Regions from separate parts of the Cobetia sp. QF-1 genome, predicted to be linked through region 3. Evidence: predicted binding sites of a transcription regulator. Region 3 holds the regulator's gene; each other region holds the start of a gene.
What was found. Region 3 encodes PhoB, which activates phosphate uptake and scavenging genes when phosphate is short. Its sites were predicted from a motif close to TGTCATANNNNTGTCANA; they were not measured.
Positions count from the first base shown of each region.

Region 1: CFN46_RS12550 (PhoX family phosphatase) is a predicted target of PhoB. The motif match lies at 1,996-2,013, and genes of this name have one in related genera.
Region 2: ugpB (sn-glycerol-3-phosphate ABC transporter substrate-binding protein UgpB) is a predicted target of PhoB. The motif match lies at 1,506-1,523, and genes of this name have one in related genera.

Region 1 is NZ_NBVS01000006.1:131,562-134,843, reverse strand. It holds gene CFN46_RS12555 (3-deoxy-7-phosphoheptulonate synthase) at 716-1,861, shown strand; gene CFN46_RS12550 (PhoX family phosphatase) at 2,103-3,282, shown strand, end outside.
Region 2 is NZ_NBVS01000001.1:693,878-697,159, reverse strand. It holds gene ugpB (sn-glycerol-3-phosphate ABC transporter substrate-binding protein UgpB) at 1-1,359, opposite strand, end outside; gene CFN46_RS03080 (hypothetical protein) at 1,713-2,300, shown strand; gene CFN46_RS03075 (acyl-CoA dehydrogenase) at 2,444-3,282, opposite strand, start outside.
Region 3 is NZ_NBVS01000005.1:261,954-265,235, reverse strand. It holds gene ubiA (4-hydroxybenzoate octaprenyltransferase) at 1-781, shown strand, start outside; gene phoB (phosphate regulon transcriptional regulator PhoB) at 943-1,632, shown strand; gene phoR (phosphate regulon sensor histidine kinase PhoR) at 1,640-2,938, shown strand; gene cysZ (sulfate transporter CysZ) at 3,078-3,282, opposite strand, start outside.

The DNA of each region.
Region 1 (3,282 bases), on a different contig from region 3:
ATGACTAGCAGCGGCAACCAATGATTATACTGATGCATATCTAAGCCGATAGTCTCCCTTACGCCAAGCTGGCAACGAATAGTTGCCTGATCACGCTTGCGCACGACGGTTCTGGATGCAAGGATAGAGATCTCGCACTTCATGCGTTACGTTATTGGTATAATGTCACTTTATTGTTGTTAATGGATACTGGCCTTGCCCATGAACCACCCGATATCTTCCAGCTTGCGTTCTGCCACTGTCTGCCCTTCGGGTCAGGTAGCCAGCAGTACGTGTGCTGCGGATTATTGGTATTGGTTTATACAGGGGCGCGCCTGAGGTTACGGCGCGCCTGTCTTGTACGGGCTGCCACCACCTTGAGAAACCCCCGGTCGCAGTCACGGCCGGGGGTTTTTGCATTTATGGCCCGGCCAACTTGTACGATAAGAGGCGCAGTCTCGGGACTGGCAGGTCAGCAATCGCGACACGAATGATCGCAGTTTGAATGAACAGAGGAATTTCCATGCGCACCACGACCACATTGACTCGCTTTATCCTCGCTTCCTTACGGGTCGTGCATGGTTATTGGCGCTGGCGATTTAGTGGCGTCCTGTCTCTTGCCGCTGTCACCGCGGGACAGGGCGATATCCACCGGAGTGACATGTCGCGAAGTCCCTGTTTGCCAGACTGAATATTGTGTGATGAAGCAGGTGCTTCATCACCGGAGATAAAGATCATGAATGCCAGCCTTGAACGTGTCCTGACTGCTAACGACCTTTCCGAGAATGAGACCGAGAACGCTACTGTGACGATCCCTGATGCCCGCTCGATACCTTCTCTGACTACTGGACGCATCAGTCGCGAAGCCTTGCCCAGTGCCGCTGAACTGCGAGTGACTCTGCCAGTCAGTGCGACGTTGAACGCCGAGATTTGCCAGCATCGTGCCGAAATCAATGCCATTCTCGCCGGTGAGGATGACCGCATGTTGGTCGTCGTGGGCCCGTGTTCGATCCACGACATGAAGGCTGCACGTGAGTACGCTGCTCGCCTGGTGGCCATTGAGCCTCAAGTACGGGATCGCCTCAAACTGGTGATGCGTGTCTATGTCGAGAAGCCGCGCACGACCGTGGGATGGAAGGGACTGGCCTACGACCCGCATCTGGACGGTAGCGATGATATGGCCGCGGGCCTTCACCAGGCGCGCCAGCTGATGCTGGAAATCAATCAGATGGGCCTGCCCGTCGCGACCGAGCTACTGCAGCCGCTGACGGCTGCTTACCTGGAAGATCTGTTGGGCTGGGCCGCTATCGGTGCTCGTACCACCGAGTCCCAGGTTCACCGTGAGATGGCCTCTGGTCTTGGCTGCGCAGTGGGCTTCAAGAATGGCACCGATGGTGGAGTCGAGGTGGCAGTGCAGGCGATTGGCGCCGCTGCCCATGGTCATCGCCACTTCGGCATGGACGACGATGGCCGTCCGGCCTTGATCGAGACCGCCGGCAATCCGCATACACATGTCGTGTTGCGCGGCGGTCACGGTCAACCCAACTATGACGCCGAATCCGTCGCTGCCTGCCGCCGTGAACTGGAGAGCGCCGGCTTAACGCCGCGCCTGATGGTGGATTGCAGCCATGCGAATTCGCGCAAGGACCACCGTCGTCAGAGTGAAGTGATGCTCGACGTGCTGGCGCAGCGCATGCAGGGTGATGATGCGTTGATTGGCGTAATGCTCGAGAGTCATCTCAATGAAGGCAAGCAGGCGCTACCAGCCGCCTCACGCTTGTCTCAGCTACGCCATGGCGTGTCAGTCACCGATGCTTGCCTTGGCTGGGAAACCACCGAACACTTGCTGACGCTGGCGGCGGAACGGCTGCGTAACGTCTGACTCTGGTCAGCAGATTTCGTCATGGCCTACAGTGCTCGATAGAGCGACGATAACTCGCAAGACCTTCTCTATCCCTGACGCCCAGTGGCTTTTCGCCACTGGGCGTTGTTGTTTCTGAGGGGCTGCCTTGGCCGCGTCACATGAATGTCATCCGGTTCGCGTATCACTTCTGTGGTCTTTGGCATGCGATTAGCTGCCATGTCCCAGAAGAATCACCCGCCACCTGACCCGGGAAATATTCATGAGCAAGGAAATTGAAGATCATCGTCTACTGAATGCCAGTAGCAATGAGCCGTTTTCATCTGTCATCGAAAAGCATGTCTCTCGCCGTAATGTGTTGCAGGGCGGCCTGGGCATGGCGGCTGTCAGCGTCTTGGGAGGCTTTGGTCTTGCCGGTGTCAGTGGTGCTGCCCATAGCGATGCCAGCAAGCAGAAGACGCCCGTAGCTGAGAAGACACCACTGACCCTAGCCTTCGAATCCATCAATGGCTCGCGCACTGATGCCTTCGTGGTACCCGCTGGTTATACCGCTCAGGTGCTTGCACCGTGGGGCACACCGCTCAATGACGCTGCGCCGCATTGGCGTGAAGACCTGGCGCTGACGCCCGAGATTCAGGCCAACAGCATTGGCATGCATCACGATGGCATGCACAATTTTTCCCTGAGCGCCGCGACAGCCTCCAGTCATTTTCTGCTGGTAATGAACAACGAATACATCGATCAGGACGCATTGTGGGCACCGAAGGGCGGCGCGACCAACGCCGAGACAGGCAAGCGTCCGGCCGATGAAGTGCGCACCGAGATCAATGCGCATGGTGTGTCCGTCGTCGAGATCAAGAAAGATACGGCCGGCACGTGGAGCGTCGTCACAGATTCGAAGTATAACCGGCGCATCACCAGCGCCAGCGAGATGAAATTGAGCGGACCGGTGGCAGGCAGTGATTACGTCAAGACGCTCTTCTCGCCGGACGGCATGTTGGCGCGTGGCACCAATAACAACTGCGCCAATGGCTATACGCCGTGGGGCACCTACCTGACCTGTGAAGAGAACTGGCCGGGTTATTTCGTCAAGCGTGACAATCGCCAGCAGGATGATGATCGTATCGGCATTGAGCTTGAACGTGGACGTTATGGCTGGGAAACGGCAGCTGGGGATACCAGCGAGATCAATGGTGAGTTCGCGCGTTTCGACAATACTCCCACCGCTGACAGCGCCGACAAGGATTATCGCAACGAGCCACGCGCCTTCGGCTATATCGTCGAGATTGATCCCTACACCGGCGAGAAGGCCGTCAAGCGTACCGCACTGGGACGTTTTCGGCACGAAGGCTGCTGGCCGGGCAAGCTGGTCGAGGGTCAGCCGGTCGTCTTCTACTCCGGCCACGACTCCCGCAACGAGTACATCTACAAGTTCGTGTCGG
Region 2 (3,282 bases), on a different contig from region 3:
GTTGGCACGCTCGAATTTCTCGAGCAGCTTGTTGCCGCGCTCGACAGCATTATCGAGGCCGTCCTGCACGCCTTCTTTGCCTGCGAAGATCTTTTCGAGTTCTTCATTGATGATGTCGCGGATCTGCACCATGTTGCCCAGACGCAGGCCTTTGGAGTGTTCTGTCGGCGTGGCGCTGGTCATCTGGGTGATGGCGACATCCGTGCCCGGATTCTTGTCGTAGAAGCCTTGCTCGCGGGTCAGCTCAGCAGCAGCGGTGGTGATCGGCAGGTAGCCAGTGAATTGGTGCCAATCTGCCTGGACTTCCGGCTTGGAGAGGTACTGGAAGAACTTGGCGACGCCCTTGTATTCCTCATCGCTGTGACCGGACAGCACCCACAGGGAGGCGCCGCCGATGATGGAGTTCTGCGGGCTATCGATCACGTCGCTGTCGTAAGGCAGTGGCGCAACGCCGAACTCGAAGTCTTTGGTACTTTCCTTGACGCCGGCGTAGCTGGCGGAGGAGGCCATCAGCATGGCGCATTCGCCAGAGTAGAACTTGGGCGCGGCATCATCGAAGCGACCGCCGAACACGAAGCGCTTGTCGGCTTGCCAGTCATCAAGACGCTGAATCTGATCAACGACTGCAGTCTTGTTGAATTCCAGACGTGCGTCGCTGCCGGCAAAGCCATTGGCCTGGCTGGCGAAGGGCACGTTATTGCGCGCGGAGAAGTTTTCCAGCATCACCCAAGACGGCCAGGTCGTGGTCAGACCACAGCTGCCTGCGCCGGAATCAACCACCTTCTTCAGTGCTTCGCCAAGCTCTTGCCATGTGTCGGGCACGGACTCGACGCCAGCCTTGGCCAGCATATCCTTGTTGTAATAGGTGACCGGCGTGGAGGAGTTGAACGGCATTGACAACATCTGGCCATCAGTATCGGTGTAGTAGCCGGTCACGGCGGATAGATAAGCTTTCGGATCGAAAGCTGCACCTTCTTCAGGAGCATACTTGTCCATCAGCTGGTAGACCGGCATGATCGCGCCCTTTGCGCTCATCATGGTGGCGGTGCCGACTTCGAAGATCTGCACGATATCCGGGCCCTTGCCCGCACGGAAGGCGGCGATGGCAGACGTCATGGTCTCGGAGTAGTTGCCTTTGAAGACCGGCTTGACGATGAATTCATCTTGGCTCTTGTTGAAATCGGCAGCGATCTCGTCAACTTTCTTGCCTAGTCCACCACCCATGGCATGCCACCATTCCACTTCGGTGGCGGCGAGTGCGCTGGTCGATGCAGCAGCAAATCCGGCCGCCATGGCCAGGCTGATGAGGCGATGAGTGGCGCGAGTACTAAGGGTTGCTTGATGAGTCGGGCGGCGCATGGTCGAACTCCTGAAAGGTTCCCTGGCCAGTGTTCGCAATGGAACGGGTGCTGGCCGCTGACGATCAATGGCGAGAGCGATCAAGTGAACATTTTTTTGTTCTTTTCATGATCGTCCGAAAAGCGTAGACGACTTTAAAGCGCTATCCTTACAACTTTGTGACAGGTTGATGTTCATTCGAGGATGTGTCGTTGTTGAAGTGTGTATCTGATGCAAGGGTTTTCCTGTGTTCATCGAGATGGTTTCCGGTCACCGATGTGTAACGGATAATCAGTCGATAAGTGGCCTTGTAAGCCATCGCTAGACGAGTGTGCTAGGCTTGCGCGCTGAAAATGCCTGTGGCGGAGAATCCGATGAAAGTGGTTGAAGTGAGTGCCGGTGCTCGGCGTGATGCGTGTCTCGCGATGCTGTGTGCTGAAGTGCATGGCCGTGAAGGTGGTCTGGATGCGCTGGTGAGTTATGCCGGTGTTCGCGGTGTCTGGTTCGAGAACGAGAGCGCGCGGCTGTTCGCGTTGGTGGATAGCGGTGAACGTATCCACTCGGTCGCGCTGTTGGTGCTCGACGAGAATGCCCGTGGCCTCAATCTGGCGCTGTGGGCAACGCCGCCGGTACATCGCGGTCACGACCACGGCATCGCGCTGGTGTCTCAGTTGTCGGAACACGGCCGACTGCAGGTTCGCCTCACCGATAGTGCACTGGTCAGTGTGCTACGCCGCACCGGTATCAATGACTGGCTGGAGGCAGAGGCGGAAGGCGATCGTCCGCGTGAACTGGTTGGCATGAATCCAGCGGCGCGCGTTGGCTCCTTGGCGGCGCTCGATGAGCCGCTGCGTCTGGATCGTGAGCGAATCAAACGTACCTTCAAGGCACGTCCGAAGGACTTCGAGACCTATAAGAACGCCTTCGTGCGTGATCTCGAACACTTCTCCCGCCACGTCTGATACTCGTCATTCCATCGGCCTTTTCTCGATACGAAAATTGTGCACTATTGACGAAAAAAGCCCCGCTCATAGAGCGGGGCTTTTACGTTTTCAGCTGACTACCATTCACTTTCTACCAGCAACAGCAGAGTGATGCGCTGCTATCAGGCAGCATTCTGCTGATCGTTGGAGGAGGTACCTTCGGTACTCATTGTCTGGCGCACGAAAGCATCGAACTCGAAGTGATCGACGGTCAGCATGTCGAGGACCTCGGCTTCAAAGGTGCGCATGAAGTCGCCATCTTCGCCGGACAGAATACCTGCCTCGACTGCTGCTTCGATGCGCTCTTCCGGGGACAGGGCGTCAGCGGGAATCTCGCCCTTGTGATATGCCTTGGCCAACGTCTTGTAGATAGGCTCTGCGCGCGGATAGTCCTTGAGCAGCGCGTTGTAGCGCGCGAGGGCATTGTCCTGCTGGCCTTCGTCCTGCACATCCCAGGTATTGGCGGTCAGCTTGGTGCGTAAGGCACTGTCGGTGGAGACGGCGCGGGCGATTTCACGCGTCAGCGTATCCTTCGGCATCGCGAACTGACGGCCACGCGGTAGGGCAATGACACGCAGGATGGTACCGAGTGCTCGGTTGGGCAGATTGGCGAATAGCTCATCCAATGCCGTCTCTGCACGATGCAGCAACCACTGCATGCTGTAGTGGAACAGCGCCTCTTCGTGCTCGGTAGCCTCTGTCTCGTGCCACTGCTTTAGCGTCAGTGATGCCAGATACAGATTGGACAGCACATCACCCAGACGCGCAGAGAGCATCTCGCGTGCCTTGAGGCTGGCCCCGAGGCTCGCCATGGCCGCATCGGCAGACAGCGAGAAGGCGGCGCTGACGCGATTGATGTGGCGTGCGTAAGGGGTAGCGATCGCATCGAAGCCACTAGCCTTGCCACCGATGCCGAAGCTTTGGGTGAAAGCGCGGGCCGCGTTGCCGAAGATCAGGCCTG
Region 3 (3,282 bases):
GCTCTGGGCACTGTGGCTGGCGGCTGATGGCCTGCCACAGCGCAATACCCTGCTGATCTTCATGGCAGGGGTCTATCTGATGCGAGCGGCAGGCTGCGTGATCAACGACTACGCCGACCGCCACTGGGACAAGCATGTCGAGCGTACGCGCGACCGACCGCTGACCTCAGGGCGCATCTCGGAACGCGAGGCGCTGACGCTGTTCGGTGTGCTGGTCGCGGCATCCTTCATTTTGGTGTGCTTCACCAATCTGACCACCATGCTGCTGTCCATCGTCGCAGTACTGCTCGCGGCCAGCTATCCGTTCATGAAGCGCTTCCATCATCTGCCGCAAGTCGTGCTGGGCGCGGCCTTCGGCTGGGCGATCCCGATGGCCTTCGCTGCCACACTGGAAGACGTACCGAGCTACGGCTGGTGGCTATTCGCTGCCAACCTGATGTGGACCGTGGCCTACGACACCGCGTACGCCATGGTAGATCGTAATGATGATCTCAAAGTCGGGATCAAATCTACCGCCGTGCTGTTTGGCCGTGCCGACAAGCTGATGATCGGCCTGCTGCAACTGGGCATGCTGGCGGTGCTGATTGGCATCGGCCTGCACCTGGCGCTGGGAATCTTCTACTGGCTGGGCCTGACGGCAGCAGCAGCTACCTTCGTCTGGCAACAGTGCTTGATTCATGAGCGCGAACGCGGTCCGTGCTTCCAGGCATTTCTCAATAATCATTGGTCGGGATTGTTGATCTTCGTCGGTATCGTGCTGGCCACCTGGCCGACGCTCTAACCCCCGGTACGCCTTGCTTACCACGGTTGAGAGGCCTGCTGGCAGCCAGACTTGCAAGCTGCCATGCTGGCCACTGTCATCCCACTGTCATATAAGCGGGGTGTAATCGTCATCGACTTGTCATTCTGGCGCCTGCGCCGACTGCTGCATGGGATTTAGCGATGAGCTCCAAGACCGTACTGATTGTCGACGACGAATCCTCCATACGCGAGATGATCGCCGTCGCACTGGAAATGGCAGATTACCGCGTACTGGAAGCTGATAATGCCCAGGACGCCCACGCCATCGTGGTCGATGAAAAGCCTGACCTGTTGCTGCTGGACTGGATGATGCCAGGCACCAGCGGACTTGAGTTGGCACGCCGCCTCAAGCGTGACGAGACCACCGCCGAGCTGCCCATCATCCTGTTGACCGCCAAGGGCGAGGAAGACAACAAGATTCAGGGTCTGGAAGCGGGCGCCGACGACTACATCACCAAACCCTTCTCGCCGCGCGAGCTGGTGGCTCGTCTCAAGGCCGTACTACGCCGCACGACCCCAAAGGGCATCGAAGAAGCAGTGGAAGTTGAAGGGTTGATGCTTGATCCCGCCAGCCATCGCGTCACGGCACACGGCAGCTCGCTGGAAGTCGGCCCGACTGAATATCGGCTACTGCAGTTCTTCATGACCCATCAGGAGCGTGCCTACACGCGCAGTCAGTTGTTGGATCAGGTCTGGGGCGGCAATGTCTATGTCGAGGAACGCACCGTGGATGTGCATATCCGCCGTCTGCGCAAGGCACTGGGCGAAGGGCATCAGCACCTGATTCAGACCGTGCGTGGTACCGGCTACCGCTTCAGCGCCCAGGCCTGAGGCGCGGATGCGCTACTGGACAAACGAGCTATGGCGACTCGGCTATCTGGCCGGTGGCTTCGGACTGATTGGTGGTTTGCTCGGCTTTCTCGGCTGGGGGCTGGCGCTGGGATTGGCGCTGTATCTGTTCGTGCATCTTCGCCATCTCAAGAGTCTCTATCACTGGCTGATCACCAATCCCCACGAAGAACCCCCGCCCGGTGATGGCGTATGGGGAGATCTGCTCGATCGCCTGTATCGCTACCAGAAGGGCCAGCGCAAGGCACAGGAGCGCTTGCGCAGTATCCTCAACCGTATTCAGGAATCCTCGGAGGCGATGCGTGATGGCCTGGTGATGCTGGATAACCACGGTGACATGGAGTGGTGGAACAGCGCCGCAGAGCAGCTGATCGGCCTCAAGGTCAGTCATGATCGCGGCCAGCACGTCACCAACTATCTGCGCGACCCCGCTTTCATCGATTACTTCAATCGCCTCGACTATCGCGAACCGCTGACACTGCAGTCACCGCTGTCGGACAACCTGATTCTTCAGGTATCCATTACCTTGTTCGGCGATAATGAGCGGCTGGTGATGGCACGTGACGTGACGCGTCTCTATCGACTGGAAGAGATGCGTCGCGATTTCGTGGCCAACGTCTCGCATGAGCTACGCACACCGCTGACGGTGCTGGCGGGCTATCTGGAAACCTACAGCGACTATGCCAGCGACTTGCCACCGCGCTGGCAACGTGGTCTTGGGCAGATGCAGAGCCAGACCGATCGCATGCAGCATCTGGTCGAAGACCTGCTGACCCTATCGCGGCTGGAGACGGATGAGCTGTCTGGCGAAGGGCATTGCCTCAACATGCCAGCATTGCTGGAGCAGATCCGCGAAGATGCAGCGGGACTCTCACAAGGGCGCCACACCTTCTCAGTGGAGGCAGATGCCACATTGTCACTATGCGGTGAGGAGCAGGAGCTGCGCAGCGCGATCTCGAACCTGGTCTTCAATGCCGTACGCTACACTCCAGAAGGCTGTCATATCACCCTGCGCTGGCATGCAACCGCAGACGACCTGGTGGTGGAAGTCGAAGACGACGGTGATGGCATCGACCCCGTGCACCTGCCGCGCCTGACCGAACGCTTCTATCGCATCGACAAGGGCCGCAGCACGGCCACGGGCGGTACCGGCCTTGGACTGGCCATCGTCAAGCATGTGCTGATCCGCCATCAGGGCCATCTGGACATCGATAGCCATCCCGGTGAAGGGGCACGCTTCCGATGCCGTTTCCCGGCATCACGCCGCTGTGCGCCGGATACCAGATGAGGGGCTCGCAAACCCCTCTCCTGTCCTGCAAAAACAACAACGCCCCGTAGCCACCTCATGATGAGGCCACTACGGGGCGTTGTTGTTTTCATCTATCGCTGCACTTATTACTGCATGTCACCACACCTGCCAGCCGCTATCACACCGGCGCAGGCAACTGACGATAGTGGCTCTGCCACATCAACACGGCAGCAGCGACGGCACCGGGGATGAACAGCAGATTGGCCAGCGGCACCAACGTGACGACAAAGACCACCGCGCCGAAGGTCAGTGATGGCCACCAGCGCGCCTTGAGGCGCTGCTTCATGTCACCGAAGCTGACCTGATGATTGTCCATCGGATAG